2 regions of the Amycolatopsis sp. cmx-4-83 genome follow, and region 1 is predicted to be linked to the other one. Evidence: riboswitches for the same ligand, from Rfam matches in the RefSeq annotation. Region 1 holds a riboswitch; the other holds the start of a gene.
What was found. Region 1 has a riboswitch for glycine ahead of gcvP (aminomethyl-transferring glycine dehydrogenase). Riboswitches for the same ligand answer to the same signal wherever they lie in the genome.
Positions count from the first base shown of each region.

Region 1 (15,129 bases):
CGGGCCGGGGAACCGGTCGGCGACGAGCTCGGCGATCGCGGCCACGGAAAGGCTTTCCGTCATCTGGTTGAAGACGCGGAACTCCCCCGCGTCGGCCGGGTTCTCGACGGCGAGCCGGATGCACTCGACGGTGTCGCGGATGTCGATCAGGCCGCGGGTCTGCGTGCCCTTGCCGTACACGGTCAGCGGCTGGCCGAGCACGGCCTGGATGACGAACCGGTTCAGCACCGTGCCGAACACCGCGTCGTAGTCGAACCGGGTGGCCAGCCGGGAGTCCAGCGCGGTCTGCGGCGTCTGCTGCCCGTACACGACGCCCTGGTTGAGGTCCGTGGCCCGCAGCCCCCAGGCGCGGCACGTGAATTCGATGTTGTGCGAATCGTGGACCTTGGTCAGGTGGTAGAACGAGCCCGGCCGTTTCGGGAACAGCACGCGGTCTTTGCGCCCGTTGTGCTCGAGGTCCAGCCAGCCTTCTTCGATGTCGATGTTCGGCGTGCCGTATTCGCCCATCGTGCCCAGTTTGACCAGGTGGATCGCCGGATCGATCTCCGCGATCGCGTAGAGCAGGTTCAGGTTGCCGATCACGTTGTTGTGCTGCGTGTACGCCGCGTGTTCGCGGTCGATCATGGAATACGGCGCCGACCGCTGCTCGGCGTAGTGCACGACCGCGTCGGGCGCGAACTCGCGCACCGCCCCGAACAGGAACTCCGCGTCCAGCAGGTCACCTTCGTAGCTGGCGATCTCGCGTCCGGAGACTTCGTGCCAGGCCGCGATCCGGTCCTTCAGCGATTCGATCGGAACCAGGCTTTCGACGCCGAGTTCTTCGTCGTAACCGCGGCGGGCGAAATTGTCGAGAACGGCCACCTCGTGGCCTTTGTCCGATAAGTGCAACGCGGTCGGCCAGCCCAGATATCCGTCACCGCCGAGAACCAGCACCCGCATTGTGCCGCCTTTCCTGCTCGTTTACGCCCCCCGACGCTATCGACCACCTGCTGATGAAGACCTGGCAATCGGCTGTGAATCTCCTATGCGTAGGGGGGGTCGGACGGCGCGGCGGCCGGCCCGCGGGGAGGATGGGGACATGACGACCGTAACCAACGGCGTGCGGCCCCGCACAACGGAGAAGACGCGCCGCCGCGGCTGGGCCCGGCTGGCCCGGGCGGCCACGACGTCGGTCGCCGCCACCGTGCTCAGCCAGGTCGTCCTGCTCGCCGTCCTCGCCACCGGCGGGGCCGCCGCGCTCGCCGGCACGCTGGCTTGGGCCGCCGGGGCGGTGCTGAACTTCCTGGTCACCCGCCGCTGGGTGTGGGGCCGCACCGGCCGGCCGCGCGTCCGGCGCGAGCTGCTGCCGTACCTGGCCGTGATCGGTCTCGGCGGGCTCGTTTCGATCGGGCTGACGACGCTGGCCGGTTCGCTGCTCGCGCGGGCGGACCTGCCGCACTTCTGGTGGGTCGTGCTCGTCGACGGCGCGTACGTCGGCAGTTACGCGCTGGTGTTCGTCCTCAAGTTCACGCTGCTCGACCGGGTCGTGTTCGGCCGCGGCGCAGCACGTACCCCCGCCACCACGTCCCGGTCATGACGCGGGCGTAGTTCGCGCCGTAGACGAGGCTGCCGCCCTTCTTGCTCTTGCCCGCCTTGCGCAGCCGCATGCTCATCGGCAGCTCCAGCACGCGGGCGCCGCGCGCGGTCACGCCGAGCATCAGCTCCGACGACTGGTACTGCGGCTCGTTGAGCGGCACCGCGCAGGCCAGCTCCGCCCGCATCGCGCGGAAGCCGAACGACGTGTCGGTGATCCGCCGCGCGGTCAGCACCGACGCCAGCACGGCGAACACCCGCACGCCGAGCCACCGGACGCGGCTGTCGGCCTCCTCGTGCCCGAGCCGCCGCGACCCGGTGACGAAGTCCGCGTTGCCTTCGACGACCGGGCTGACCAGCGCTTCCAGCTCGCTGTTGTCGTACTGCCCGTCGGCGTCGGTCGTGACGACGTACCCGGCGCCACGCTCCGCCGCGAGGTGGTAACCCAGGCGCAGCGCCGCTCCCTGGCCGCGGTTGCGCGGCGCCACGCAGACGTACGCGCCGTGCGCTTCGGCGATCGCGGCCGTGTCGTCGGTCCCGCCGTCGACGACGACGAGGACGTCCACCGGCATCCCGAGGCACCGGTCCGGCATCTTCTCCAGGACCTCGCCGATCCCGCCGGCCTCGTTGTAGGCGGCGATGACGACGGTCAGCGGCGCGAACCCGGCGTCCGGGTGGCGGCGCCGGAAGTCGCCGAGGGCACCGGAATCGATGTCGTCGGGGAACGCGGCGAGCCGCTTCCGGCTGGCCGAGGTCAGCGTCGTGAAGCCGAGCGCCCCGGCCACCGGGAACAGCACCAGCGCCGGGATCTGGTAGCGCCACGAGAACTGGAACACCGCCGACGCGAAGAGCAGGACCAGCCCGCTCGACGCCGCCAGCAGCGCGCCCGCCCGTGCTCGGTCCAGGGGCTTCTTGCGCCGGAAGATCGTCAGCAGGCCGAGCAGCGCGCCGAGGCCGAGCACGCCGCCCGAGACGTACCCGCCGCCCAGCTGGTAGTCGCGCAGGACCTTCGCCAGCGGCTGGTCGGCACTCGCCACGACGCCGTCGTTCTGCTGCGTGACCAGGTCGATGAGCGACTGGTCGGCCCACTGCGGGTAGGACAGCTGGAACTGCCACCGGTCGAGGGGCACGTCGGTCGGGTCCTGCTCGCGGCTCCAAGCGAAGCTCTTGGCGAAGTCGTCCAAGATCGCCGCGGCGACGTCGCCGGGCTGTTCCTTCAGGACGTCGATCGCGAATTCGCGGGCCAGCGCGGCCTTGTCCGCGCCGGGCGGGAGGGGGCCGGGCCAGTTCGGGTCGAGATCGGCGTGCGTGTAGTTGTCGACGAGCCGGGTCTCGCGCGGCTCGGCCGGGCAGAAAACCTTCAGTTCCGCCGAAAGCTCGAGGTTCGCGCAGTCGGCGACCGCGGCGGTGCGGCCGTAGAGCATGTTGCCCGACGGCCCGGTCAGCCCCCACTTGCCGGTCTCCGCGTGCACGCGCGCCGAGTACGGCACGAGCACGACGAGCAGGCCCAGCACCGCGACGCCAGCCCGGCGCCAGCCCGCCCGGTGCCGCCACGCTCCGCCGGTGACGACCAGGAAGACCAGCAGCGGCAGGGCCAGCGAGATGCCGATCAGCCGGGTCAGCACGCCGAACCCGAGCAGCAGGCCCGCGGCGCCGGCGCGCTTCCAGCCCGGCGCGCCCCGGCCGAGCAGGAGCCACAGGAGCCCGAGGAGCACCGCCTCGAACGTCACCTCGGACATGATGTTCTGCTCGATCTGCAGCTGGTACGCGTCGAGCAGCACCGGCGCCGCGGCGAGCGCGGCGACCCACGGGCGGCCACCGAGCCGCAGCACCAGCGCGTAGACGCCGATCGCGATGAGGATCCCGCCGGCGTGCTGGACCGCCGCGACCCACGCCAGGCCGCCGACGGCCAGCAACGGGCGCAGCACCAGGTCGTAGCCGATCGGGTCGAGCTGGTCGGCGCGCAGCGCGTGCAGGTTGTCGAGGTAGCGGAACGAATCGATGTACAGCAGCGCGGGCCGGTAGGCCAGCCAGGTCAGCACCCGCAGGACGATCGCCGGGACGAGGAGCAGGAGAAGCAGCCCGTGGCGGCGCGGGAACGCCGTCACGGTGTCGCGTTCGGACGGTCGAGGCCCGAGAAGTACTTCCACGCCGTGGCGAGGCCGTCGACCAGCGGGACTTCGGGGCGGTACCCGATGGTCTCCGCGCTGGCCGAGACGTCGACGACGACCGCGGGCATCTCCCCCGCCGGCGCCTCGACGTGCTCGACGGGCAGCTCGGCACCGGTCACCTCGCGCACGGCCTCGACCATCTCGAGCACCGACACCGAGCGCCCCGCGCCGACGATCGCGCGGCCGGTGTGGCCGCTGTCGAAGGCCGAGAGGATCGCGCGGACGACGTCGTCGACGTGGACGAGGTCGCGGCGCTGGCGGCCGTCGCCGTAGACCTTCACACTGCCGCCGGTGAGCGCGGCCCGCATCATGCGCGGCACGAAACTGTCCTTGTGGGACATTCCCGGGCCGTAGACGTTGGTGAACCGCAAGGCACACGTCGTCATGCCGTACGCGCCGGCGTAGCCCGAGAGCAGCATTTCGCACGCCGCTTTCGTGGCGCCGTAGGGCGTCAGCGGCCGCAGCGGCAGGTCCGGGGTGATGGTCGCGGTGCCGACGTTGCCGATCACCGCGTTGGTCGAGGCGAGCAGGAACTTCGGCACCTCGCGGCGGCGGGCGAGTTCGAGCAGTTCCTGGGTGACCAGGACGTTGTCGGCGAAGGTGTCTTCGGGCAGCTCGACCGACTTCAGCACCGACGTCAGCGCCGCCAGGTGCACGATCCCCGCGGTCCCGGCGGTCACGGCCTCCTCGCGGACGGCGGCCTCGCGCAGGTCGCCGGTCACCACGCGGACCCCGTCGAGGTCCTCGGGGAACGGCACCCGGTCCACGACGGTGACCGGGACGCCCCGGTCGAGGAGGGCGCGCACGACGGCCCGGCCGATGAAGCCGCTGCCGCCGGTCACGACCACGGACGTCCGATCGGGACCGTGCGCACTCGCCATGGCGGTCAACCTACCTCCCGTTCCTGTGCGCACGCCGTGGACCCGCGTACGCAGAAGTGCGTATGGCCGCGCGCCCGGCCGGCTTGGTGTCCTTGAGCGGTCACACAGCAATGGGGAGGAAGACCAGCCATGAAAAGACTCTTCACCGTTCCGGCACTGCTCCTGGCCTCGCTCGCGGGAGCCCTCACCGTGTCGGCCGCGCCCGCCCAGGCGGCGACGACCGACGTCGGCGTCATCCCGTCGAGCCGGTCGTGCCCGGCCGGGACCGAAGCGATCGTCATCCGGATGGACGACGAGGACTCGGGCAACGCCAACTCGCGCGGCGGCTTCATCGGGGCGGTCGGCAGCACGAGCAACACGGAGCTGTTCTTCTGCCGGGTCGACGGCGCCGCGTTCCGGGGCGTCACGCAGTCCGGCTCGTTCCGGCCCTACTCGGTGCTCAAGCTGGGCGCGAACTGCCCGAACGGCTCCCAGGAGTTCTCGCGCCGGTTCGACAACGAGGACGACAGCAACAACAACTCGTTCTCGGGCAACATCTTCCCGAACGTGAGCGACAGCAACACGCTGCTGCGGTTCTGCCTGTTCGCCCCGGGGGTGGCCACGACGACGGCGTTCCCGAACGTCGGCTTCGGCTACCTCGTGTTCTCCGGGGTCGATTCGTCGGGCTTCTTCCACACCGACGACGAGGACGACAGCAACAACAACTCCTACAGCGCGCCGGCCGGGATCAGCAGCATCGCGCAGTCGATGGTCAGCGCCGGTTCGAACACCACGCTGAACGTCCGGATCGCCCGGTAACACCCGGTTCGTATCTCCCTCGGCGCTTCCGGGTCTTTCTTGACCGGACGAGCCGAGGGGGATTCCGGGTGAGCAGTGAAGTGACGGCGCGGTGCCTGCACCGCGCCCTCGAAGTGGTGCGCGAGCTGAAGGCGGCGGGGCCGGCCGAGGGCCTGGCGAGACTGGGCCGTCTGGTCGGCTGCGACGTCGTCTCGTGCACGAGCACCGAGCACACGACCCGCCGCCTGACCGGCACGGTGACCGACCGGCCGGAACACAACCTGATGCGCCACGCGGAGTTCCGGGCGCTGGCGCACCAGCACCCGGGGTTCGCGGCCCACCGCTCGGGAGCGCTGCGGCTGGGTACGGCGGCCGCGCTGACCGAGCTGGCCGACCTCCGGACGCTGCGCGGGCTGCCGTTCTACACCGACTTCTACCGCCCGCGCGGCACGGTCGACCAGCTGCTGTGCGTGGTCCAGGTCGACGACCGGCACGGGCGCGTCCTCACGCTCAGCCGGTCGCGGCCCGGGTTCTCCGCCCGCGACCACGACCTGGTCGAGCTGCTCACGCCGCACCTGGCCCAGGCGTTCGCCCGCCACGAGCGGCCGGCGGTCCGGCCGGTCGCCGGGACGGCCCCGGAGCTGACGGCCCGCGAGCACGAGGTGGCCGCGCTGGTCGCGCGGGCGGCGTCCGACCGCGAGATCGCCCGGCGGCTCGGCATCAGCCCGCGGACGGTCCAGAAGCACCTGCAGCAGATCTACCGCAAGCTCGGCCTCACCAGCCGCGCCGAGCTGCTGCTCCACCTGTCCGGCGCCGGGGTCGTGAGTGCGTAACAGTGTCAGAACACTGTTACGCACTCACGACCACTCAGGCGAAGGCTTCCGGGGGCGGGCAGGAGCAGACCAGGTTGCGGTCGCCGGCGGCGCCGTCGATGCGGCGGACCGGGGGCCAGATCTTCGCCGCTGTCCGGCCCGCCGGGAACGCCGCCGTCTCGCGGCTGTAGCGGCGGTTCCAGTCGCCGGCCAGGCAGCCCGCCGTGTGCGGGGCCAGCCGCAGCGGGGACTCCGCCAGCGGCCACTCCCCCGACGCCACGCGGTCGATCTCCGCGCGGATCGCGATCATCGCCGCGCAGAAGCGGTCCAGCTCGGCCAGGTCCTCGCTTTCGGTCGGCTCGACCATCAGCGTGCCCGCGACCGGGAACGACATCGTCGGCGCGTGCAGTCCGTAGTCCGCCAGCCGCTTCGCGACGTCGTCCACGGTCACGCCCGTGGCCTTCGTCAGCGGCCGCAGGTCCAGGATGCATTCGTGGGCCACGAAACCCGAGCGGCCCGCGTACAGCACCGGGTAGTGCTCGCCGAGCCGGCGGGCGATGTAGTTGGCGTTGGCGACCGCCACGAGCGTCGCCCGGCGCAGGCCCTCGGCACCCATCATCCGGACGTAGGCCCACGAAATCGGCAGGATCGACGCGCTCCCCCACGGCGCCGCGCTGACCGGGCCGACGCCGGACCCGGGCCCGGCCGCCGGCTGCAGCGGGTGGTTCGGCAGGAACGGCGCCAGGTGCGCGCGCACGCCGATCGGGCCGACGCCGGGACCACCGCCGCCGTGCGGGATGCAGAAGGTCTTGTGCAGGTTCAGGTGCGAAACGTCGGCGCCGAACCGGCCGTACTGGGCGACGCCGATCAGCGCGTTCAGGTTGGCGCCGTCGACGTACACCTGCCCGCCCGCGTCGTGCACCGCCGCGCACACCTCGCCGACGGTGTCCTCGTACACCCCGTGCGTCGACGGGTAGGTCAGCATGATGGCCGCCAGGTCGCCCCGGTGCTCGTCCACAGTGGACTTCAGGTGCGCGAGGTCGATGTTTCCGTCGTCGTCGCAGCGGACGACGACCACCCGCATGCCCGCCATCACCGCACTCGCCGCGTTCGTGCCGTGCGCGCTGGCCGGGATCAGGCAGACGTCTCGCGCGTCCTCGCCGCGCGAGCGGTGGTAGGCGCGGATCGCCAGCAGGCCGGCGAACTCGCCCTGGCTCCCGGCGTTCGGCTGCAGCGAAACCGCGTCGTAGCCGGTGATCCGCGCGAGCCAGCCACTCAGGTCGGCGACGACCTCGAGGAGGCCGGCGGCGTCCTCGGCGGGCGCGAACGGGTGCAGCCCGGCGAACTCCGGCCAGGTGACCGGTTCCATCTCCGCGGTGGCGTTGAGCTTCATCGTGCACGAGCCGAGCGGGATCATGCCGCGGTCGAGCGCGTAGTCCTGATCGGACAGCCGGCGCAGGTACCGCAGCATCGCCGTTTCCGACCGGTGCTCGTGGAACACCGGGTGGGTGAGGAACGCGCTCGTGCGCCGCAGCGGGGCCGGGAGCGCGTCGGCCGTGTCCGCGTCCAGGCCGTCCACATCGGACACCGAGACGCCGAACGCCTTCCACACGAACGAAAGCCGCTCCCGGGTGGTCGTTTCGTCGCAGGCGACGCCGACGTGGTCGCCGTCGATCCGGCGCAGGGTGACGCCGAGGTCGCGGGCCGCCGCGACGACCGCGTCCGCCCGGCCGGGCACCGCCACCGTCACGGTGTCGAAGAACTCGCCGTGCACGACCTCGACGCCGCCTTCGGCCAGGCCGGCGGCGAGCACGGTGGCCATCCGGTGGGCCCGCAACGCGATCGCGCGCAGGCCGTCGGGCCCGTGGTACACGGCGTACATCGACGCCATCACCGCCAGCAGGACCTGCGCGGTGCAGATGTTCGAGGTCGCCTTCTCGCGGCGGATGTGCTGTTCACGTGTCTGCAGCGCGAGCCGGTACGCGGGTGCGCCGCCGGCGTCTTTCGAGACCCCGACCAGACGCCCGGGCAGCTGCCGCTCCAGGCCCTTCCGCACCGCGAGGTAGGCGGCGTGCGGGCCGCCGAAGCCGAGCGGGACGCCGAAGCGCTGCGTCGACCCGACGGCGACGTCGGCGCCGAGCTCGCCGGGCGGCCGCAGCAGCGTCAAGGCGAGGGGGTCGGCCGCGACGACCACCGCGGCGCCGTGCTTCTTGGCTTCCGCGATGGTCAGGTCGAGCTCGTGCACGGCCCCCGACGCACCGGGGTAGGCCAGCAGCACGCCGAAGAAGTCGCCGCCGAGCCCCAGCCCGGTGAGTCCCTGCGACAGGTCTTCCACGACCAGCTCGATCCCCAGCGGCTCGGCTCGCGTCCGCAGCACGGCGAGGGTCTGCGGCAGGGTGTCCTGGTCGACGACGAACCGGTTCGACTTCGCCCGGCCGGCCCGGCGCACGAGCGTCATCGCTTCGGCGGCCGCGGTGGCTTCGTCGAGCAGGGAGGCGTTCGCGACCGGGAGCGCGGTCAGGTCCGCGATCATGGTCTGGAAGTTGAGCAGCGCTTCGAGCCGCCCTTGGGAAATCTCCGGCTGGTAGGGCGTGTAGGCGGTGTACCAGGCCGGGTTCTCGAGGACGTTCCGCCGGATCACGGGCGGGGTCACGGTGTCGTGGTAGCCGAGCCCGATCATCGCGGCGGTCGGCCGGTTGCGGGCGGCCAGCTCGCGCAGTTCGGCCAGCGCCTGGGCTTCGGAGGCCGCCGGCGGCAGTTCGAGGGGCTCGGCGGACGCGCGCAGCGACTCGGGAACGGCGTGTTCGGCGAGTTCGCCGAGGGAAGCGACGCCGATGACGTCGAGGATCGTGCGCAGCTGGTCCGGACCAGGCCCGAGGTGCCGCTCGGCGAACGGGACCCCCTGCTCCAGGGAGGCGAGTGACGGATTCACGAAGGCCTCCTGGGGACGGCGGGGCGGGGCCGGGACGACGGTGTCCTGGCCCTCCCCACTCTGTCCGTACCCCGAGGGGCGCCTGAGAGTTTCGCCCGCGTGGTTGAACCGGGCTTGCACCGTCGGCGGGGCCATCAGGTGGTGTCCTGACGACCCGCTTTCCAGAGGCGTCTCGTCCGCGCGGTCCAGGGTGCCTGAGAGGTTCCGGGGAGGACTTGCTCCTTCGGCGCCGAGCTCAATATGAGGCTCGGACTCTCCCGCGCGGATTCGTCGACCGCAGGGAGAACCTTACTCCGTCCGCCGCAGCGGTGATCAACCGGTCTTGCGTGCGTTGCGGCGCTGGGTGAGCTCGTCCGGCTCGTGCGTCTCGACGACGCCGCCGTCCGCGCGCTCGGCCGGGAATTCGTGGATCGTCCCGCTGATTTCCTGCATCGCGCCGCTGACCGCGATGCCGAAGACGCCCTGGCCGCCTTGGAGCAGATCGACGATCTCCTCCGGCGAGGTGCATTCGTAGACCGTGGTGCCGTCGGAGAACAGGGTCACCTTGGCCAGGTCGCGGACCCCGCGCAGGCGCAGGTGGTCGACGGCGACCCGGATGTTCTGGAGCGAGACCCCGGTGTCCAGCAGCCGCTTGACGACCTTGAGGACCAGGATGTCCTTGAACGAGTACAGCCGCTGCGAGCCGGAGCCGTGCGCCGTGCGGATGCTGGGTGCGACCAGCTTCGTCCGGGCCCAGTAGTCGAGCTGGCGGTAGGTGATCCCGGCGATCTGGCACGCGGCCGGGCCGCGGTAACCCACCAGCTCGTCCGGCAGCGAGTCGTCGGGGAACAGCTCACCCTGCTCGCCACCCGCGACCCCAACAGGCTGCTTCTCGGAACCAGCCTCGACCACGCAAGCCTCCCCTCGCCCGACCGGACGGCCGGCGAATGACAGCCGGGGAGTCCCAGGAGCGGGACCCACCGGAGATCAACCGCCACGATCCGGCCCCAGACCGTGAATCACATCGTGGCGATTTACCTCTCTCGACGGTAAGCGTCAGGAGAACACCGGTCAACGCGACGCGCGGCAAGCCTCAACGGTCGGATGAGCCTTTGAGCCGTTCGCCGTACCCCGTACGCGGCGGTTCAAACTCCTTGACGTGTTTTACTCAGCCGAGTAACTTTTTACTCATGCAAGTAAGCACCGACATCATGGCCGAGATGGGGCTCAGCCCCACCGAGGCCGCGCGCCGCGCGCAGATCATCGGCGCGACCATCGGCGTCCTCGCCGACCTCGGGTACCGCCGGACCACGTTCGCCAAGATCAAGGAGCGGGCCGGGCTCAGCAGCACCCGGCTGATCTCCTACCACTTCACGAACAAGGCCGGCCTGATGCAGGCCGTGCTCAGCACGGTCGTCGAGACCAGGAACGGCTACCTGAAGGAGCGCACCGGCGGCGGGCTCGACCCCGCCGACCGGCCCGGCTACCTGCGGGCGCACATCGAGACGTCGATCGCGTTCCTGCGCACGTACCCGGAATGCGTCCGGGTGCTGACCGAGCTGGCCGCCAACACCGACGACGTCGACGGCTGGGTGATGACGAAGGTGCTGGTCGACGACCTGCGCGTGCACGGCCTGGCCCGCCAGCTCAAGCAGGGCCAGGCCGAAGGCGCGTTCGGCGAGTTCACGCCCGAGGTGATGGCGATGTCGATCGCGCAGGCCATCGACGGCGTCGCCGCGGCCTACGCCGCCGACCCGGCACTGGACCTGGAGAAGTACGGCCGCGAGGTGGCCGACACCTTCGTCAAAGCGACGGCGCCTTGAGCACGCGGTCGAGCCGCTCCTCGATGCGGGCCTTCGGGAACGCGCCGACGATCGTCTCGACCGGCTCGCCGTTCCGGAACAGCATCATGGTCGGCAGCGACATGACCTGGTAGGAGCGGGTCGTCTCGGGGTTCTCGTCCGCGTTGATCTTGCGGACGACGAGTCCGCCGGCCCGCTCGGTGGCCAGCTGCGCCAGCACCGGGCCGACCATCCGGCACGGGCCGCACCAGGTGGCCCAGAACTCGACGAGCACGGGAACGTCGCTGCCGAGGACCTCGGCGAAGGTCGCATCGGTGACAGCACTGACGGTGGCGTCTTCGGACACGGCGGTCTCCTTCACGGGCGCGGGGATTCGGGCACGACACACGGGTCGGGCGCTTGCCGGGCGAGCGCGCCGGCGAGCTTCGCGGCCAGTTCGCCGCGGATGCCGCCGAGGCGGGCCAGGAGCGCGTCGGCTTCTTCGAGCTTGCGGCGGTAGACCTCGATCGAATTCGCGCAGGAGTCACCGGTTTCGTGGCCGCTGCGCAGGCACTCGACGAACGGCCGGGTCTCCTCCAGGGTCAGCCCGACCGTCTGCAGGGTCTGGATCTCCTTGACCAGCTGGAGGTCGTCCTCGTCGTATTCGCGGTAGCCGTTCGCCGAACGACGGGCCGCGAGGAGGCCCTGGTGCTCGTAAAAACGCAGCGCACGGGTGGTGACACCCGTGCGCTGCGCAAGCTCTCCGATCCGCATACCCCGACGCTAGACGTTGACGTCCGCGTCAAGGCAAGTACTCAGGTGTCCGCTCCGCGGAAGTCTTCCGGCGACACGGAGTCGAGGAACTCGCGGAACTTCTCGACCTCGTCCTCCTGCTCGTCCGGGATGATCAGGCCGGCCTCTTCCAGCACCGAGTCCACGGCGTGGATGGGGACCCCGATCCGCAGGGCCAGCGCGACCGAGTCGCTCGGCCGGGCGGACACCCGGATGTCGCCGTCGAAGACCAGTTCCGCGAAGAACGTGCCTTCCTTGAGGTCGGTGATGACGACCTGCTCGAGTTCCCGGCCGAGCGCCCCGATGACCTCTTTCAGCAGGTCATGCGTGAGCGGGCGGGCCGGGCGGACTCCCTGCTGCTCCAAGGCGATGGCGGTGGCTTCGACCGAGCCGATCCAGATCGGCAGGTACCGTTCGCCCTCGGTTTCCCGCAGCAACAAGATCGGCTGATTCGCGGGCAGCTCGACCCGCACCCCGACGACGCGCATCTCGCTCATCGGATTTCGCCTCCCTCTCGTGCACGGGCTTCAGCGGTGGAACGGCTTCGCGCCGCCACTGTCGACGCTACCCGTCATCCGCGCGCTGTGCTCGCTGTCCGGACTCTCTCGGTTCGCCTGCCGCAAACCCGTGCCTTCACGGTACGGCATGCGGTGCCGAACATTCAGTCATTGACATGGGACCGCAAAGAGGATCTCACTCCCCCGTTGCGGTCTCGATGGTGATCAACACCCGGCGACGCCACGGATTCCGGCCTTGACGAGGAGCGTGTGCAGCGTCACGGACAGTGCCGCCAGCTCGCGCACCACTTCGTCGGCCCTCGATTTGGCCTCCGGGTCACGATGCCGGTACACCGGGGTCACGATCTGCTCCAGCAACCCGACCTCGCGGTCGGCCGCGGCGCGAAAGGCACGCAGGTGTCTCGGCTCGATACCGAATTCGGTCATCGCCCGCACCGTCCGCGCCACCAGCACCGCGTCCGGGTCGAAGAACCCGGCGGGGCCCGGCCGGACCAGGCCGTACTGCTGCAGCTCGGCCAGCGCGGCGGCGTCGATGCCCGCCTGCTCCAGGAGTTCCTCCTGGGTCAGGCGCAGCTCCCTGCCCGCGGTGAAGTCGTCCGCCACGGGCAGGCCGACGTTCTCGGCCGGTGCGTCGATCGGCACCAGCCGGCGCGGCGGGCGGGGCAGGTCCGCGACGGGTCCGGCACCCGAGTCCGCCGCGTCCAGCTGTTCCTTGATGACCTTCAACGGGAGGTAGTGGTCCCGCTGGGCGGCCAGGACGAACCTAAGACGCTCCACGTCCGCCGCGGCGAACTGCCGGTAGCCCGAAGGCGTCCGGCCCGGGGTGACCAGGCCTTCCGCTTCGAGGAACCGGATCTTGGAGATGGTGACATCGGGGAAGTCGCCGCGCAGCTGCGCGAGAACGGCCCCGATGCTCAACCCGTCGCGTTGTGGCCGTCCGGCCGCCGTCACTGCGCCCCCTGGCCCCCGTGCCCCGGGCCGGTCAGGAAGACCAGGCGGAACTTCCCGATCTGCACTTCGTCGCCCCCGGCGAGGACGGCCTGGTCGACCGGCTCGCGGTTGACGTAGGTGCCGTTGAGGCTGCCGACGTCGATGACGACGAACTCGCCGCCCTCACGCCGGAATTCGGCGTGCCGGCGGGAGACCGTGACGTCGTCCAGGAAGATGTCGCTGTCCGGGTGCCGCCCGGCGCTGGTGGTGTCGCGGTCGAGCAGGAACCGCGAGCCCGCGTTGGGCCCGCGCTTCACGACCAGCAGCGCCGAACCCGCCGGGAGGGCGTCGACACCCTGGACGGGCGCCTCCGCGGCGGGGGCGGGCTCGTGACCTTCGACTTCGGCCAGGAAGTCGGCCCGGAAGACAGAGGTCCGCTCCGGAGACTGCTCCGGGGGAACGCCGCCGGGCCCGTCGTTCGTGCTCACCTGAGCTCTCCTCCACACATGCTGTGTTGCCTAGTACTCAAGAACGTGTAGCTGCCAACGTACCGTGCCTGATCGATTCTCCGAGCCCCGGCTCCCCGAACCGGCGCAGTGCTGGTCCGACCGGGTGGGAGCGGGCTTCAGCCCTTGGTCAGGGCGTCGTAGGCCTCGGCTTCGAGCAGCGCTTCCAGACCCGCCGGGTCGTCGAGCCGGATCTCGATCAGCCAGCCTTCGCCGTAGGGGTCGCTGTTGATCAGCTCGGGCGAGTCGGCGACCGAGTCGTTCACCGCGACGATCTCGCCGTCGACCGGCGCGAACAGCTCGGAGACGCTCTTGGTCGACTCGACCTCGCCGAAGACGTCGCCCGTGCTGAGCTGGCGGCCGACCTCGGGCAGGTCGACGAACACGACGTCACCGAGCTGGTCCTGCGCGTACTCGGTGATGCCCACGCGGACGAGCGTCTCCTCGCGGGTGGCGACCCACTCGTGTTCCTCGGTGTAGCGAAGCTCTTCAGGAGCGGACACCGCCGGTCCCCTTTCATGCCCTCACTGGCGAAACGTGCTGGGCGAAGTCTTACACCCACACGGCGCAACCGCCGGGCCCGGGCCCGGCTCAGGCTTCCCGCGCCCCGCGGAGGGCGTTGCGCGCCTGGAGGACGTAGAGCACGCCGGACCAGACGTAGAGGACGCCGCCCCAGATCGTGAAGGCGTACCCGATCGGCCGAGCGATCGCGGCGACGTCCGAGCCGCCCTGCGCGAGCAGCAGGAACGGGAAGGCGTACATCAGCACGAAGGTGGCGCCCTTGCCGATGTAGGTGACCTCCGGCGGCGCGAACCCGCGGCGGCGCAGCGTCAGGACGCACACGCCGAGGACGGCTTCGCGCAGCAGCAGCGGCACGACCACCCACCAGGGGATGATCTCGCGGGCGAGGAACGCGATGAGGGTGGCGAGGATGTACAGCCGGTCGGCGGCGGGGTCGAGCAGCTGCCCGAGCCGCGACATCTGGTTGAGCCAGCGGGCGAGCTTCCCGTCCAGCCAGTCGGTGAGCGCGCTGAAGACGAGGAGGGCGAGCGCCCAGCCGTCCTCTTCGGGGCCGAGCAGCAGCCAGAGGAACACCGGCACGCCGGCCAGCCGCAGCAGGGACAGGATGTTGGGAACGTTCATCGCCTGCCGCAGCAGGGACGGCTCGGGGGCGCCCGCCGGAGCGGCGGGTTCGGGCGCGGCTGTGCTCACCGGGCCATTAAACAGCGGAGCGGGGTGGCGGCGCCGGGTGGTGCGGTGGGGGTTCGGGTGAACGGCTCGGGGCCGGCAGCCGGGATGACCCGGCAGCGGGGCGGCCCGGCGGCGAGGTCGGCACGCGCGGCGACCTGGGGCGGAACCTGCAACTTGGCTGAGCTACGCGCCGGCCGGCGCGACTCGGGTGCCGAGCGACCGCCGGCAGAGCACCGCGGCCTGGCGCCAGTCCGGACTGCCACGCGTCAGCCGGCGCAACTCGGGCG
Region 1 covers NZ_JAEBEF010000017.1:53,760-68,888, forward strand. Annotated here, with positions in the region: gene ACLJQM_RS41100 (NAD-dependent epimerase/dehydratase family protein) at 1-939, opposite strand, end outside; gene ACLJQM_RS41105 (GtrA family protein) at 1,079-1,576, shown strand; gene ACLJQM_RS41110 (glycosyltransferase family 2 protein) at 1,506-3,680, opposite strand; gene ACLJQM_RS41115 (NAD-dependent epimerase/dehydratase family protein) at 3,677-4,624, opposite strand; gene ACLJQM_RS41120 (hypothetical protein) at 4,754-5,422, shown strand; gene ACLJQM_RS41125 (response regulator transcription factor) at 5,491-6,234, shown strand; gene gcvP (aminomethyl-transferring glycine dehydrogenase) at 6,269-9,145, opposite strand; glycine riboswitch at 9,317-9,415, opposite strand; gene ACLJQM_RS41135 (MerR family transcriptional regulator) at 9,458-10,036, opposite strand; gene ACLJQM_RS41140 (TetR/AcrR family transcriptional regulator) at 10,315-10,947, shown strand; gene trxA (thioredoxin) at 10,928-11,272, opposite strand; gene ACLJQM_RS41150 (MerR family transcriptional regulator) at 11,284-11,679, opposite strand; gene ACLJQM_RS41155 (bifunctional nuclease family protein) at 11,721-12,194, opposite strand; gene ACLJQM_RS41160 (MerR family transcriptional regulator) at 12,420-13,166, opposite strand; gene garA (glycogen accumulation regulator GarA) at 13,163-13,633, opposite strand; gene gcvH (glycine cleavage system protein GcvH) at 13,771-14,154, opposite strand; gene ACLJQM_RS41175 (CDP-alcohol phosphatidyltransferase family protein) at 14,243-14,863, opposite strand.

Region 2 (15,129 bases), on a different contig from region 1:
ACAACCAGCCTCTTCGCACACCGTGTGCAGACCCTCACGGCGCACCAGGCCCTTGAGTTCGGTGAACTCCGGCCCCATCCGCACCCGCGTCTTGATCCACGGCGGCTTCTTCTCGATCGGCGTCTCACTGTTGCGTACCTCGAGACGCAGCAGCTTCCGGCCCTCGGGCAGCGCGCTCACCGGGACAGGTCCGCGTACAACGGGTGCTTCGCGGCCAGCGCCTCGACGCGGTCGCGCAGCTTCGAGCGCAGGGCGTCGTCGAAGTCCGGCTTCAGCGCCTCGGCGATGACGTCGGCGACCTCGGTGAAGTCCTCGGCCTGGAACCCGCGGGTGGCGAGCGCCGGCGTGCCGATGCGCAGACCGGAGGTGATCATCGGCGGGCGCGGGTCGAACGGGACGGCGTTGCGGTTGACCGTGATGCCGACCTCGTGCAGCCGGTCCTCGGCCTGCTGACCGTCCAGGGTGGACTGGACGAGGTCGACCAGCACCAGGTGGACGTCGGTGCCGCCGGTCAGCACGCGCACCCCCGCGTCGGCGCAGTCCGCCTGCGACAGCCGCGATGCCAGGATCCGCGAGCCTTCCAGGGTGCGCTGCTGGCGCTCCTTGAACTCCTCGCTCGCGGCGATCTTCAGCGCGACGGCCTTGGCCGCGATGACGTGCTCGAGGGGCCCGCCCTGCTGGCCGGGGAACACCGCCGAGTTGATCTTCTTCGCCAGCTCCTGCCGCGACAGGATCAGGCCGCCGCGCGGGCCGCCCAGGGTCTTGTGCGTGGTCGTGGTGACGATGTCGGCGTGCGGCACCGGCGACGGGTGCAGCCCGGCCGCGACCAGCCCGGCGAAGTGCGCCATGTCGACCATCAGCTTGGCCTCGACCAGGTCCGCGATCCGGCGGAACTCGGCGAAGTCGAGCTGACGCGGGTAGGCGGACCAGCCGGCGATGATCAGCTTCGGCTTGTGCTCGACGGCCAGGCGCTCGATCTCGGCGAGGTCGACGATGCCGGTCTCTTTGTCGACGTGGTAGGCGACGACGTTGTAGAGCTTGCCCGAGAAGTTGATCTTCATCCCGTGCGTCAGGTGCCCGCCGTGCGCCAGGTCGAGGCCGAGGATCGTGTCGCCCGGCTTGAGCACGGCGAACATCGCGGCCGCGTTGGCCTGCGCGCCCGAGTGCGGCTGGACGTTGGCGTGCTCGGCGCCGAACAGGGCCTTCGCGCGGTCGATGGCGAGCTGCTCGACGACGTCGACGTGCTCGCAGCCGCCGTAGTAGCGGCGGCCGGGGTAGCCCTCGGCGTACTTGTTGGTCAGCACCGACCCCTGCGCCTCGAGCACGCCCACCGGGGCGAAGTTCTCCGACGCGATCATTTCCAGGGTGGACTGCTGGCGGGTCAGTTCGTCGGCGACGGCCGCGGCGACCTCGGGGTCGACTTCGGACAGGTGCTGGTCGAACGTCGTCATCAGTTCTCCTGGGTGAGCGCGGCGTACGCGGCGGCGTCGAGCAGGTCCGGCACGTCCCCGGTCAGACGCACCTTCAGCAGCCAGCCTTCCGTGTACGGGTCGGAGTTGATGACCTCGGGGGTGTCGGCTGTGGTGCCGTTCACCTCGACGACCTCGCCGGAGACGGGCGCGTACAGCTCGCTGACCGACTTGGTCGACTCGACCTCGCCGAACACCTCGCCGGCGGTGATCGCCGAGCCGGCGTCCGGCAGCTGGACGAACACGATGTCACCGAGTGACTCGGCGGCGAAGGCGGTGATGCCCACGGTGGCGACGCCGTCTTCGACGGACAGCCACTCGTGTTCCTTGGTGTACTTCAGGTTTTCGGGGATGCTCACAGCTGGGAGTCCTTTACGCGCGGGAGTAGAAGGGAAGGGCGACGACCTCGACGGGCTCGATCCTGCCCCGGATGTCGACGGAGAGCTCGGTGCCGGGCTCGGTGTACGCCCGATCGACGTACGCCATGGCGATGGGGTGACCCAGCGTCGGCGACAGCGCGCCGCTGGTGACCTCGCCGATCTCCTTGCCGTCGGCCAGGAGCTTGTAGCCGTGCCGCGGGGCGCGGCGACCGGCGCCCTTGAGCCCGACGCGCACGCGCGGGACGTCCTGCTTGGACCGTTCCTCCAGCGCCGCGCGGCCGACGAAGTCGCCCGGCTTCTCGAACTTGACGACGCGGCCGAGCCCGGCTTCGAACGGGCTCTGGTCGAGGGTGAGTTCGTTGCCGTACAACGGCATCCCGGCTTCCAGCCGCAGCGTGTCGCGGCAGGCCAGGCCGGCCGGGACCAGGCCGTGGCCCTCGCCCGCCTCGGTCAGGATCCGCCAGACCGCCGGGGCCTCGTCGGCGTTCACGAACAGCTCGAAGCCGTCTTCGCCGGTGTAGCCGGTGCGGGCGAGCAGGACGTCGTGGCCCTTCACGACCGCCGGGACGCTGGCGTAGTACTTGAGCGCGGCCAGGTCGGCGTCGGTCACCGAGCCGAGGATCGCCGCGGCGTTCGGGCCCTGGACGGCGATCAGCGCGGTGGTCTCGCTCCGGTCGTCGACGACGGCGTCGAAGCCCGCGACCCGCTCGGCGAGGGCGTCCGCGACGACCTTCGCGTTGCCCGCGTTGGCGACGACCAGGTAGTGCTCGTCGGCGAGGCGGTAGACGACGAGGTCGTCGAGCACGCCGCCGTCGGCGTCGCAGATCATCGTGTACCGCGCCCGGCCGGGCTTGACGCCGGTCAGGTTGCCGACCAGCGCGAAGTCCAGGACGTCGGCGGCCTGCGCCCCGGTGACGTGGATTTCGGCCATGTGCGAGAGGTCGAACAGGCCGGCCGCCTCGCGGACGGCCTTGTGCTCGGCCAGCTCGCTGGCGTAGCGGACCGGCATGGACCAGCCGGCGAAGTCGGTGAACAGCGCACCGAGTCCCTTGTGGACTCCGTGCAGGGAAGTTTCGCGTGACACGGATCAGCCTTCGTAAGTGTTGAGGGGCGGGCAGGAGCACACGAGGTTACGGTCGCCGCGGGCGCCGTCGATGCGACGCACCGGGGGCCAGTACTTGTTCTTGCGCGACACCCCGGCCGGGTACACGGCCAGCTCGCGGTCGTACGCCTTGTCCCACTCCCCCACCAGCGTCTCGGCGGTGTGCGGGGCGCCCCGCAGCGGCGACTCCTCGGCGCTCCAGCGACCGGCGGCGACCTCGTCGATCTCCGCGCGGATGGCGATCATCGCGGCGATGAACCGGTCGATCTCGCCGAGGTCCTCGGACTCGGTCGGCTCGACCATCAGCGTGCCGGCGACCGGGAACGACATGGTCGGCGCGTGGAAGCCGTAGTCGATGAGCCGCTTCGCGACGTCGTCGACCGTCACGCCGGTTTCCTTGGTGATCTGGCGCAGGTCGAGGATGCACTCGTGCGCGACCAGACCGTCCTGGCCCGTGTAGAGCACCGGGTAGTGCGGGGCCAGGCGCGAAGCGACGTAGTTCGCGGCCAGCACGGCGACCTTCGTCGCGGCGGTCAGGCCGGGCGCGCCCATCATCCGGACGTAGGCCCAGGAGATCGGCAGGATCGACGCCGAGCCGTAGGGCGCGCCGCTGATCGGGCCGACGCCGGTCTCGGGACCGGCCTGGTCCAGCAGCGGGTGGTTCGGCAGGTACGGCGCGAGGTGCGCGCGCACCGCGACCGGGCCGACGCCGGGGCCGCCACCGCCGTGCGGGATGCAGAAGGTCTTGTGCAGGTTCAGGTGCGAGACGTCGCCGCCGAACTCGCCCGGCTTGGCCAGGCCCAGCAGGGCGTTGAGGTTCGCGCCGTCCACGTACACCTGGCCGCCGCCGTCGTGGACGATCTTGGCCAGCTCGTCGATGTCGTGCTCGTAGACGCCGTGCGTGGACGGGTAGGTGACCATGATCGCGGCGAGCGTGTCCTGGTGGGCGTCCACCTTGGCCCGCAGGTCGGCCAGGTCGACGTTGCCCTCGTCGGTGCACTTCACGACGACCACGCGCATCCCGGCGAGCACCGCGGAAGCCGCATTGGTGCCGTGCGCGGACGACGGGATCAGGCAGACGTCACGGGCGTCGTCGCCGTTCGCGCGGTGGTACGCGCGGATCGCGAGGAGCCCGGCCAGCTCGCCCTGGCTGCCCGCGTTGGGCTGCAGGGACACCTTGTCGTAGCCGGTGACCTCGGCCAGCCACTCCGCGAGCTGCCCCACGAGCGTGTGGTAGCCCTCGGCGTCTTCGGCCGGCGCTAACGGGTGGATGCCGGCGAACTCGCGCCAGCTGATCGGCTCCATCTCGGTGGTGGCGTTGAGCTTCATCGTGCAGGAGCCGAGCGGGATCATGCCGCGGTCGAGCGCGTAGTCCAGATCGGACAGCTTGCGCAGGTAGCGCAGCATCGCCGTCTCGGAGCGGTGGGTGCCGAAGACCTCGTGGCCCATGAAGCCGCTCTCGCGGGCCAGGCCGTTCGGGAGCGCGACGCCGTCTTCGAGGTCGCCTTCGACGCCGAACGCCTTCAGGACCTGCGCCGCGATCGCGGGGGTGCTGACCTCGTCGAAGGCGACGCGGACGTGGTCGGCGTCGACGTGCCCGAGGTTGATGCCGGCTTCACGGGCGGCCGCGTGGACCTCGGCGGCCTGGCCGGGGACGTGCGCGACGACGGTGTCGAAGAAGGACTCGTGGACGACCTCGACGCCGGTCTTGCGGAGGGCTGCGGCGAAGCCCGCGGCGAGGCCGTGGACGCGCCGGGCGATCTTCTTCAGGCCGTCCGGGCCGTGGTAGACCGCGTACATCGCGGCCAGCACGGCCGGGAGGACCTGCGCGGTGCAGATGTTGGACGTCGCCTTCTCGCGGCGGATGTGCTGCTCACGGGTCTGCAGCGCGAGGCGGTAGGCGGAGTTGCCGTCGGCGTCGACCGAGACGCCGACCAGCCGCCCGGGCAGCGAGCGCTCGAGGCCGGCACGCACGGACATGTACCCGGCGTGCGGGCCGCCGTAGCCGAGCGGGACGCCGAAGCGCTGCGTCGAACCGGCGGCGACGTCGGCGCCGAACTCGCCGGGTGCGGTGACCAGCGTCAGGGCGAGCAGGTCGGCGGCGACGGTGAACAGCGCGCCCGCGGCCTTCGCCGACTCGGAAATCGCGTGGTAGAAGCCGCGGCCGCGCAGCACGCCGGACGCGCCGGGGTACTGGGCGACGACGCCGAAGAACTCGTCCGGCAGGCCGGTGAGCAGGTCGCGGACCTCGACCTCGATGCCCAGCGCCTCGACCCGGGTGCGCACGACGGCGATGGTCTGCGGCAGGCACTCGGCGTCCAGGACGACTTTGTTGGACTTCGACTTGGACGCGCGGCGCATCAGCGTGACGGCCTCGGCGACGGCGGTCGACTCGTCCAGCAGGGACGCGTTCGCGGTGGCCAGGCCGGTCAGGTCGGCGACCATGGTCTGGAAGTTGAGGAGGGCTTCGAGCCGGCCCTGCGAGATTTCCGGCTGGTAGGGCGTGTACGCGGTGTACCAGGCGGGGTTCTCGAGGACGTTGCGGCGGATCACGCCGGGGGTGACGGTGTCGGAGTAGCCGAGGCCGATCATCTGCGTCATCGGCCGGTTGCGCGCGGCGAGCGCGCGCAGCTCCGCGGTGGCTTCCTCTTCGGACGCGGCGGGCGGGAGGCTGAGTTCCTTCGTCGCGCGGATCGCGCTCGGGACGGCGGCGCCGACGAGGGCGTCCAGGCTGCTGTAGCCGCATTCGGCCAGCATTTTCGCGCGCTCGGCCTCGGACGGGCCGATGTGGCGGGCGTCGAACTGCGTGGAGGTGATCGGGAGCTCCTCGGGCCGGGCACACAACGGTGCGCTGGGAACTCCCCCTCTGTCATGGCACCTGAGAGTTTCACCGCGTGTGAAGCGGCTTTCACCTTGGGTGAGGCGCGGGTGCGCCTGCTTTCCAGAGTGGCCTCGCGCGAAGCGGTAGCAGGTACCTGAGAGATTCCGGGGAGTTTGCTCCTTCGGTGCCCCACCGACTTCGTGAGGGCTCTCCCGCCTCGGCTCAACGGCCCGATCTGCAGTTGTGGCGGTTACGGTACCCGGCGGTTCCGGCGGGCGTCTACACAACCCGGCCAACGCCACAGTGATCCTCGACCCCACGTCGACCAGCGGGTCAGGGCTCGCCGTCGACCCGGCGCGCGACCCCGCCGGCGAGCGCGGGCGGGCGGCGGACCCGGCCCGAGGGCAGGACCAGCCGCTTCAACGGCCCGCCGAGCGGGACCGGCGGGTGGCCCGCACCCAGCAGGACCTGCTCCACGATCTGCTCGGCGTGCCAGGCCACCGAGTCGTTGAGCCGGTCCAGGGACGGGCGGTCGCCGTCGAAGACGTCCTCGTCGGCCAGCGTCACCTCGTAGTACGGGCAGCCGGGCGGGACCGCGATCGCCTCCTCGATCGCCCGGGCGCCGTCGAGGGGGTCGTCGAAGCCGGCTTCGAGCAGCGCCGACCGGTAGATCCGCGCCGCCCGCGCGCGCATGCGAGGCCCGTAGCGGACCACCACCGGGAGACGGCCGGTCAGGTCGGGCACGGCCAGGCCGTGCAGCAGCATGATCGGCGGCACCGAGTGCACCAGCCGCGGCGCGGGCCCGGCCAGCTCGCGGGCGGTGGTGCGGACGCGGTCGGCCATCGCGTCCGGGAGGCCGAAGTAGCGGAAGTCGACGTTGCCGAACCCGAGCCCGTCGGCCACCAGCGACGCCAGCAGCTCGCCGTACCCCCAGATCGGCGACAGCACCACGACCGGTGGCGCCGCGACGACCGGCGACGGCACGGGCGGGCGCGTCGCCTCCTGCTCCGGCACCTGGATGACCAGCCGCGGCGGCTCGTGCCAGTCGTGCACCTCGGCGACCCGCCAGTAGAGTCCGAGCGGCCGCCACAGCTCGCCGAGGACCTCGTGCTCGAGGATCCGGCGAGCCTCGGCGTCGTCGTGCGGGAAGTCCCGCGGCGGCACGACCCCGACGTAGTGGTGGTAGGTGACGCGGACCTCGTCGCCGCGGGTGGCCGAGCGGATCCGCATCTCCCAGTCGATCGGCGACGCGGCGATGAGGTTGGCCACCTGCGTGCCGGGCGAGGAGTAGACGAGCGCGGTGGCCTGCCGGAGGAACTGCCCGGCCTGGTCGATGCCTTCCCGCAGCGCCTTCGCGGCTTGGGCGACGTGCACCGGCGAAGCGAGCGAGTCGGGCAGCACCCCGGCGACGCGCAGCAGCTCGGCCTCCCCGAGCCCGGTCACCTCGGCGAGCTGCGCCCAGTGGTCGAAGACGGTGACCTTCGGCGCGTGCCGGTGCTCGATCCAGCTGCGCAGGGTCGACGTCGGAACGCCGATGCGCCTGGCGGCCTCGTCCAGGGAGAGGCCCCGGGAGCGGATCCCGGCCCGGACCGCTTCCGCCCACTCGTCGGCGCGCCAGTGCGTCACCTCACAAAGCTAACGAAACCCGCTAGCTTTGCGCGGGGACGAATCGCCCACGCCGGCTCGACGCTGGTCACCATGACCACCACCGTGATCGCCCTCGTCCTGATCGTCGGCACGCTGACCTTCGCCGCCGGGGCGTTCCTCGCCGCCGAGATCGCCACCCGCATCCTGCGGCGGCGCGAACGCCAGATCTCCGAAGAGCGCAAGACCCTCAACGCGGCCTGGAAGTACCTGCGGGAGGTGTACGGCGTGCGGAAACCCGGGGCGAAGACGCGCCGTTAGAGCGGGGTGACGTACGCGCCGGAGATGCCGCCGTCGACCAGGAACTGCGACGCCGTGATGAAGCTGGCGTCGTCGCTGGCGAGGAACGCCACCGCCGCCGCGATCTCCTCCGGCTCGGCGAACCGGCCGACCGGGACGTGCACCAGCCGCCGTGCCGCGCGTTCCGGGTCCTTCGCGAACAGCTCCTTGAGCAGCGGGGTGTTCACCGGCCCCGGGCACAGCGCGTTGACGCGGATGTTCTCCCGCGCGAACTGGATGCCCAGCTCGCGGCTCATCGCGAGCACCCCGCCCTTGGACGCGGTGTAGGAGATCTGCGACGTCGCCGCGCCCATCACCGCGACGAACGACGCGGTGTTGACGATGGAACCGCGGCCCTGGCGCTGCATGTGCGGCAGGACGGCCTTGCAGCACAGGTACACCGACGTCAGGTTGACGCGCTGCACGCGTTCCCACGCCTCGATGCCGGTGGTCAGGATGGAGTCGTCCTCGGGCGGCGAAATCCCGGCGTTGTTGAACGCGACGTCGACCGAGCCGAACTGCTCGACCGTGCTGTGGAACAGGTTCTCGACCTGCTCGGCGTCGGTGACGTCGGCCTGGATGAACGCGCCGCCGATCTCGTCGGCGACCGCCTTGCCGACGGCCGGGGTCAGGTCCGCGATGACGACCTTCGCCCCTTCGCTCGCCAGGCGGCGGGCCGAAGCCAGCCCGATGCCGCTCGCGCCGCCGGTGATGACCGCCACGCGGCCTTCGAATCGCTGGACCATTACTCCTCCGTGCTGAGAAAGACGTTCTTGGTTTCGGTGAACGCCGCCGCGGCGTCGGGGCCCAGCTCACGGCCGAGGCCGGACTGCTTGAACCCGCCGAACGGCGTCCAGTAGCGCACCGAAGAGTGCGAGTTGACCGAGAGGTTGCCGGCTTCGACGCCGCGCGCCACCCGGAACGCGCGCCCGGCGTCCCGGGTCCAGATCGACCCCGAAAGGCCGTACTCGGTGGCGTTCGCCATGCGGATCGCGTCGGCCTCTTCGGCGAACGGCACGACGGCGACGACCGGGCCGAACACCTCCTCCGCCGCGGCCGGGTGCCGCAGGTCGGGCGGGGTGAGGACGGTCGGCGGGAACCAGAAGCCCGCACCCGACGGCGCGGTGCCGCGGAAGGCGACCGGCGCGTCGCCGGGCACGTAGGAAGCGACCTTCTCCCGGTGCGCGGCCGAGATCAGCGGCCCCATCTCGGTCTTCTCGTCGCCGGGGTCGCCGACGACGACGCCGTGCACAGCGGGTTCCAGCAGCTCCATGAACCGGTCGTACGCGCTCGCCTGCACCAGGAACAGCGAGCGGGCGCAGCAGTCCTGGCCCGCGTTGTCGAAGACGCCGTAGGGCGCGGTCGCGGCGGCCTTCTCCAGGTCGGAATCGGCGAAGACGATGTTCGCGTTTTTGCCGCCCAGCTCCAGCGTCACGCGCTTCACCCGGGCCGCGCAGCCGGCCATGATCTGCTTGCCGACCTCGGTGGAGCCGGTGAAGACGACCTTGCGCACGCCCGGGTGGTCCACGAACCGCTGCCCGACCACGGATCCCTTGCCGGGCAGCACCTGGAAGACGTCGTCGGGGATGCCCGCCTCGCGCGCCAGCTCGCCCAGCCGGATCGCCGTGAGCGGCGTCAGCTCGGCGGGCTTGAGGACGACGGTGTTGCCGGCGGCGAGCGCGGGCGCGAAACCCCAGCCCGCGATCGGCATCGGGAAGTTCCACGGCACGATCACGCCGACGACGCCCAGGGGTTCCTGGAAGGTGACGTTGACGCCGCCCGGCACCGGGATCTGCTTGCCGATCAGGCGTTCCGGGGCGGCGGAGTAGTAGTTGAGGACATCGCGGACGTTGCCCGCTTCCCAGCGCGCGTTGCCGATGGTGTGCCCGGAGTTCTCGACCTCGAGCCGCGCGAGGTTCTCGAGGTCGCCCTCGACGGCGCCGGCGAAGCGGCGCAGCAGCCGCGCGCGGTCGCCGGGGGTGACGTCGCGCCAGGCCGGGAACGCCGCCTGCGCGCGGGCGATCGCCGCGTCGGTCTCCTCCGCGCTGGTCAGCGGGATGGTCCGCACCACCTCCTCGGTGGCGGGGTTCAGGACGTCGAAGGTGCTCATCGGTTCTCCTCGGTCGCGTCGACGAGCGCGGCGAACAGCCGGACGTCGTCGCTGTCCTGCTCGGGGTGCCACTGCACGCCCAGCGCGAATTCGCCCGGGATCTCGGCGGCCTCGATCGTGCCGTCGGCGGCCCAGCCGACCGGTTCGAGGCCGGCGCCGAGCCGGTCGATCGCCTGGTGGTGGTAGCACAACGTCTTGGTCTCCGACCCCAGGATCGCCGCCGCCCGGCTCCCCTCGGCGAGGGTGACGGTGCCCCGGCCGAACGTCGCGGGCGCGGGCTGGTGCTCGGTGGTCCCCCGCGCGTCCGGCAGGTGCTGGACCAGCGATCCCCCGAGGGCGACGCTCATCACCTGCAGGCCGCGGCACACGCCGAGCACCGGCTTCCCGGCCTTCCGCGCGGCCGCGAACAGGCCGAACTCGAAGGCGTCCCGGTTCGGCCGGGTGTAGGTGGTGGGGTGCGGCTCCTGGCCGTAGCGCGCCGGCTCGACGTCGGCGCCGCCGGTCAGCACCAGCCCGTCCACAGTGGACACGAGCCGGTCGTGCGCGCCGGACACCGGCGGCAGCAGCACCGGGATGCCGCCGGCCGCGACGACGCAGTCGACGTAGACCCGGTGCAGCAGCGCGGCTTCGGTCTCCCAGACTCCGAACTTCGCGGGTTCCAGGTAGCTGGTGAGGCCGATGACCGGCCTAGAGTCGTTCGAAGCCACGGACGAGCTCCCAGTCGGTGACGGCGGCGTTGTAGGCGTCCACCTCGATCTTCGCCGCGTTCAGGTAGTGCTCGACGACGTCTTCGCCGAACGCGCTGCGGGCGATCTCGCTGCCGGCCAGGGCCGCGGCCGCCTCGGGCAGCGTGGTCGGCACCGTGTCCCGGCCGGAGTGGTAGGCGTTGCCGGTGAACGGTTCTTCCAGCTCGAGCTCGTTCTCGATGCCGTGCAGGCCGGCGGCGATCAGCGCGGCGACGGCCAGGTACGGGTTGACGTCCCCGCCCGGCACGCGGTTCTCGACGCGCAGCGACTCGCCGTGCCCGACCACGCGCAGCGCGCACGTCCGGTTGTCGGTGCCCCAAGCGATCGCGGTCGGCGCGAAGCTGCCGGGCACGAACCGCTTGTAGGAGTTGATGTTCGGCGCGAGGAAGTACGTCAGCTCGTGCAGCGCGGCGAGCTGGCCGGCGAGGAACTGCTCCATCAGCTTCGAGAAGCCGTGCTCGCTGTCGCCCGCGAGCACCGCCCGGCCCTCGGTCGAGCGCAGGCTGATGTGGATGTGACAGGAGTTGCCCTCGCGCTCGTTGTACTTCGCCATGAACGTGAGGCTCTTGCCCTCCTGCGCGGCGATCTCCTTGGCGCCGTTCTTGTAGACGCTGTGGTTGTCGCAGGTGGCGAGCGCGTCGGTGAAGCGGAAGGCGATCTCCTGCTGGCCGGGGTTGCACTCGCCCTTGGCGGACTCCGGGTAGAGCCCGGCGCCGGCCATGTCGTTGCGGATGCGGCGCAGCAGCGGCTCCAGGCGGGCGGTGCCGAGCATCGAGTAGTCGACGTTGTACTGGTTGGCGGGCTTGAGGCCGTGGTAGTGCTTGTCCCAGGCGGCTTCGTAGGTGTCGTCGAAGACGATGAACTCGAGTTCGGTCCCGACGAAGGCGGCGAGCCCCCGCTCGGCGAGCCGGTCGAGCTGACGGCGCAGGATCTGCCGCGGCGACACCCCGACCGGGCCGCCCTGCACGCGCTCGACGTCGGCGAGCACCAGCGCGGTGCCCTCGTGCCAGGGGATCTCGCGCAGGGTTTCGAGGTCGGGGCGCAGCACGAAGTCGCCGTAGCCGCTCTCCCACGACGAAAGCGCGTAGCCGTCGACGGTGTTCATGTCGACGTCGACGGCGAGCAGGTAGTTGCAGGCTTCGGTGGCGTGCCCGACGACCTCGTCGAGGAAGTACTCGGCCGAGCAGCGCTTGCCCTGCAGCCGCCCCTGCATGTCCGTGAGCGCGACGAGCACCGTGTCGATCGTGCCCGCGTCCACGCGTGCGCGGAGTTCGTCGAGCGTGAGCATGCCTCGTCTGCGTGCCATCGGTCGCCCCAAAGGTTTGGTATGAATCCTTTGCCGGTTCTTCCTACCCGGTCAGCCCCGCCGGGTCAACCGGAACAAAGGTATTTTCCTGAACCATTGAGCGAGCCGTCGGCGGCGGCGCCGGGCGCGGGCCGGATTGCACGGTTTGCCCGGCTGAGAAGAGTCTGTGAATCTTGCGGCGTGGGAGGATTCCGGGGTACTCCCGCGTTGTACGGGGCAGGAGAGGTGAGATCGATGACCACAGCATTCACGCAGCAGAACACGATCGGACAGCAGCAGGCGCGACCCCAGCTGCCGACCCTGCCCACCGGCTGGCCGATCGGTTCCTACGAGTCCTACGAGCAGGCGCAGCGCGCGGTCGACCACCTCGCGGGCACGGACTTCCCGGTCACCGACGTCACGATCGTGGGCGTCGAGCCGATGCTCGTCGAGCGCATCGCGGGCAAGATGTCCTGGGGCAAGGTCCTGGGCAGCGCGGCGACGTCCGGCGCGATGTTCGGTCTGTTCCTCGGCCTGGTCCTCAGCCTGCTGAACCCGGGCGCGGGCCTGGTCCCGATCGTGATCGGCCTGGTGGCCGGCCTCGGGTTCAACCTGCTGTTCGGCGCTCTGGGATACGCGGTGAACCGCAACAAGCGCGGGTTCGTCTCGCAGAGCCAGCTGGTGGCGCGCCGCTACGACGTGCTGTCCCAGCCCCGCAACGCCGAGAAGGGCCGCGCGCTGCTGGCGGACCTCGCGGCCCGCAGCGCTTTCGGCCACTGACCCACTGACCCACTGACGATCGAAGGCCGCCCCCGGTGCTCCGGAGGCGGCCTTCGTCGTGTCAGGAGCGGACCCCGGCCCGGTGTTCGCCGTGGTCCGGCCACCCGGAACCGTCGGTGCCCGGAACCGTCGGCGCCCGGAACTGTCGGTGCCCGCCGGTAGCGTGGAAAACGGGGGCTGCTCAGGTCCCCGACGACACCGCCGGGTCCGGCACCACCGCGGGATCCGGTGTCCCGGCCGGCCGTCCCGCCCGCAGCAGGTCACCCCACCGGGCCCGGTCGTACCGGGCCGCCGGGGCCGAGTCCAAGAACTCCCGCAGGACCTCGGCGAACCGCGCGGGGTCCGACCGGTGCGGGAAGTGCCCCGCGCCCTCGAACAGCACCAGCCGGCTGCCCGGCATCGCCCGGTGCGCCCGCAGCGCGTGCCCGCTCGGCACGACGCGGTCCTCGGTTCCCCACACCAGCAGCGTCGGGATCCCCTCGGTCAGGTAGCAGCGGTCCAGCATGTTGACCACTTGCCCGCGCCAGTCGACGACCGAGCGCAACGTCCGCAGGAACGCCGAGCGCGTGTCCGGCTCGACCAGCCGGAGGTAGCGGGCGAGCACGTAGTCGAGGTCTTCGGAGAACCGCAGCAGCCCGGCGAGCCCGCGCAGCACCGGCAACGCCTGCCGCGCGCCCAGCAAGGGCAGCACCAGCCCCGCCCCCGGCGCCGCCGCCAGCCGCAGCAGCGGGTGGACGCCCGCCCCGACGCCGCCGGAGCCGACCAGCACCAGGCGTTCGCAGCGTTCCGGGAACTGGTAGGCGAACTGCATCGCGACCCCGCCGCCGAGGGAGTGCCCGACCACCGTCACCCGGTCGACGTCGAGCGTCGTCAGCAGGTCGCGCATGCCGCACGCGTACGCCGCGACCGAGTAGTCCGCGCGCGGTTTAGCGGAGAAGCCGTGGCCGAGCAGGTCGGGCGCGATGACCGTGAAGTCGTCCGCCAGCGACGTCAGCAGCTCGAGCCACGTCGAGGAGTCGTCGCCGATCCCGTGCAGGAAGAGCACCGCCGGGCCGCGCCCGGCCATCCGGTAGGCACGCTCGTGCCCGTGGACCACCCGGGTCCGCGGGGCGAAGCTGTCCGAGAGCACCCGCCCAGCTCAGCACGCGCGCGTTCGCGGGACGTTTCCGGCGCGTTCGCATCGGGTGAACGCCGGGAGCGGGCCCCGACCCGCGCTCCCGGCGTTCGTCCCCCCGTTACTTCGTCGGCGTCGGCGTGGCCGGCGCGGACGAAGAAGTAGCGGGTGCCGGTGTGCTCGTGCTCGACGGCGGGACCGTCACCTTCGGGATCGCGGCGCTGAACGGCACGCCCGCGTCCTCGCGGCAGGCGGCGCGGTTGCCGTAGTAGCCGTTGTAGTCGCCCCGGCTGTCGGTGACGCCCTGCTCGATCTTCGGGCGCGGGAACCGGTTGTCCTCGCCGATCTTCTCCTTGGTGCCGCTCGAGCGTTCGCAGCCGTAGCGGGTCAGCGCGAGCGGCCGGCCCCGCTCGTCGTAGAGGTAGACCTCCGTCAGCGGCTTGCCCTCGGCGTCGAACGCGTAGACGTTCTCGACCTCCTCGCCGCCGTAGGTGAGCTGCTGGTTGCCGTACCGGTCGGACGACGAGGGGTAGTACGACGACTGCTGCGAGGGGTAGTACCGGTTCGAGATGAGGTCGACCGCGGCACCGAACCCGCCGAGCGCTCCGCCGACGACGAATGCCGAAACCGGCACGACCAGCCACAGCAGCCGCCGGTCGCCGCGCACCCGCGGGCCGGCCCACACGATCCCGGCCGCGGCCACGAGCAGGAACGGCAGCAGCAGCACGGCGCTGCGCTGGCGCATCATCAGCAGGACGCCGAAGCCGAGCAGCACCACGGCGCACAGCACCCACCACGCCGGCTTCATCGAGCCCAGCCAGCGCAGCACCCGCCCGGTGTCGTCCTGCTCGCGCCCCTTCGCCAGCGCGCCCCGCAGCCAGCTCACCTCCGGGAGCGCCAGCACCGGCCCGACCCCGCCGCGCAGCAGCAGCGCGAGGCTGATCAGGAACACCGGCAGGAACAGCAGCGTCCCCAGCAGCACGTCGGCGTGGATGCTGATCGCGGCGCCGAACGCCAGCAGCGCCAGCGCGACCGCGCAGAGCACCAGGCCCCACAGGGCGATCCGCGGCTTCGCCAGGCTGGGCGCGGCCGCCGTCGCGAGCACCTGTGTCGCGCCCTCCCCGGCCGGCGGGTACCCCCCGGACGCCCGCAGCTCGGCGGCGTAGCTCTCGGGCGTCCCGAGCCGTTCGATGAGCGCCTCGACGCGGGCGCCCTCCCCGAGTTCGGCTTCCAGCTCCGCCAGGTGCGGGCGGACGTCCTCGAGGATCTCTTCGATCTCGCTCGCGGGCAGGTCGGCGAGCGCGGTGCGGACCCGCGCCAGGTACACCCGCACGGCGGTCGGCTTGTCGCTCATGCTGCCTCTCCCAAAAGCACGTTCATCGTCAGTGCGAAGCTCTGC
Region 2 covers NZ_JAEBEF010000010.1:94,756-109,884, forward strand. Annotated here, with positions in the region: gene lipA (lipoyl synthase) at 1-180, opposite strand, end outside; gene glyA (serine hydroxymethyltransferase) at 177-1,451, opposite strand; gene gcvH (glycine cleavage system protein GcvH) at 1,451-1,828, opposite strand; gene gcvT (glycine cleavage system aminomethyltransferase GcvT) at 1,842-2,933, opposite strand; gene gcvP (aminomethyl-transferring glycine dehydrogenase) at 2,937-5,768, opposite strand; glycine riboswitch at 5,808-5,906, opposite strand; gene ACLJQM_RS30040 (helix-turn-helix domain-containing protein) at 6,106-7,398, opposite strand; gene ACLJQM_RS30045 (hypothetical protein) at 7,471-7,677, shown strand; gene ACLJQM_RS30050 (3-oxoacyl-ACP reductase) at 7,674-8,441, opposite strand; gene ACLJQM_RS30055 (aldehyde dehydrogenase family protein) at 8,441-9,805, opposite strand; gene ACLJQM_RS30060 (gamma-glutamyl-gamma-aminobutyrate hydrolase family protein) at 9,802-10,512, opposite strand; gene ACLJQM_RS30065 (glutamine synthetase family protein) at 10,493-11,857, opposite strand; gene ACLJQM_RS30070 (general stress protein) at 12,092-12,616, shown strand; gene ACLJQM_RS30075 (alpha/beta fold hydrolase) at 12,798-13,682, opposite strand; gene ACLJQM_RS30080 (DUF1700 domain-containing protein) at 13,852-15,084, opposite strand; gene ACLJQM_RS30085 (PadR family transcriptional regulator) at 15,081-15,129, opposite strand, start outside.
Region 2: another riboswitch for glycine. It lies ahead of gcvP (aminomethyl-transferring glycine dehydrogenase); the one in region 1 lies ahead of gcvP (aminomethyl-transferring glycine dehydrogenase).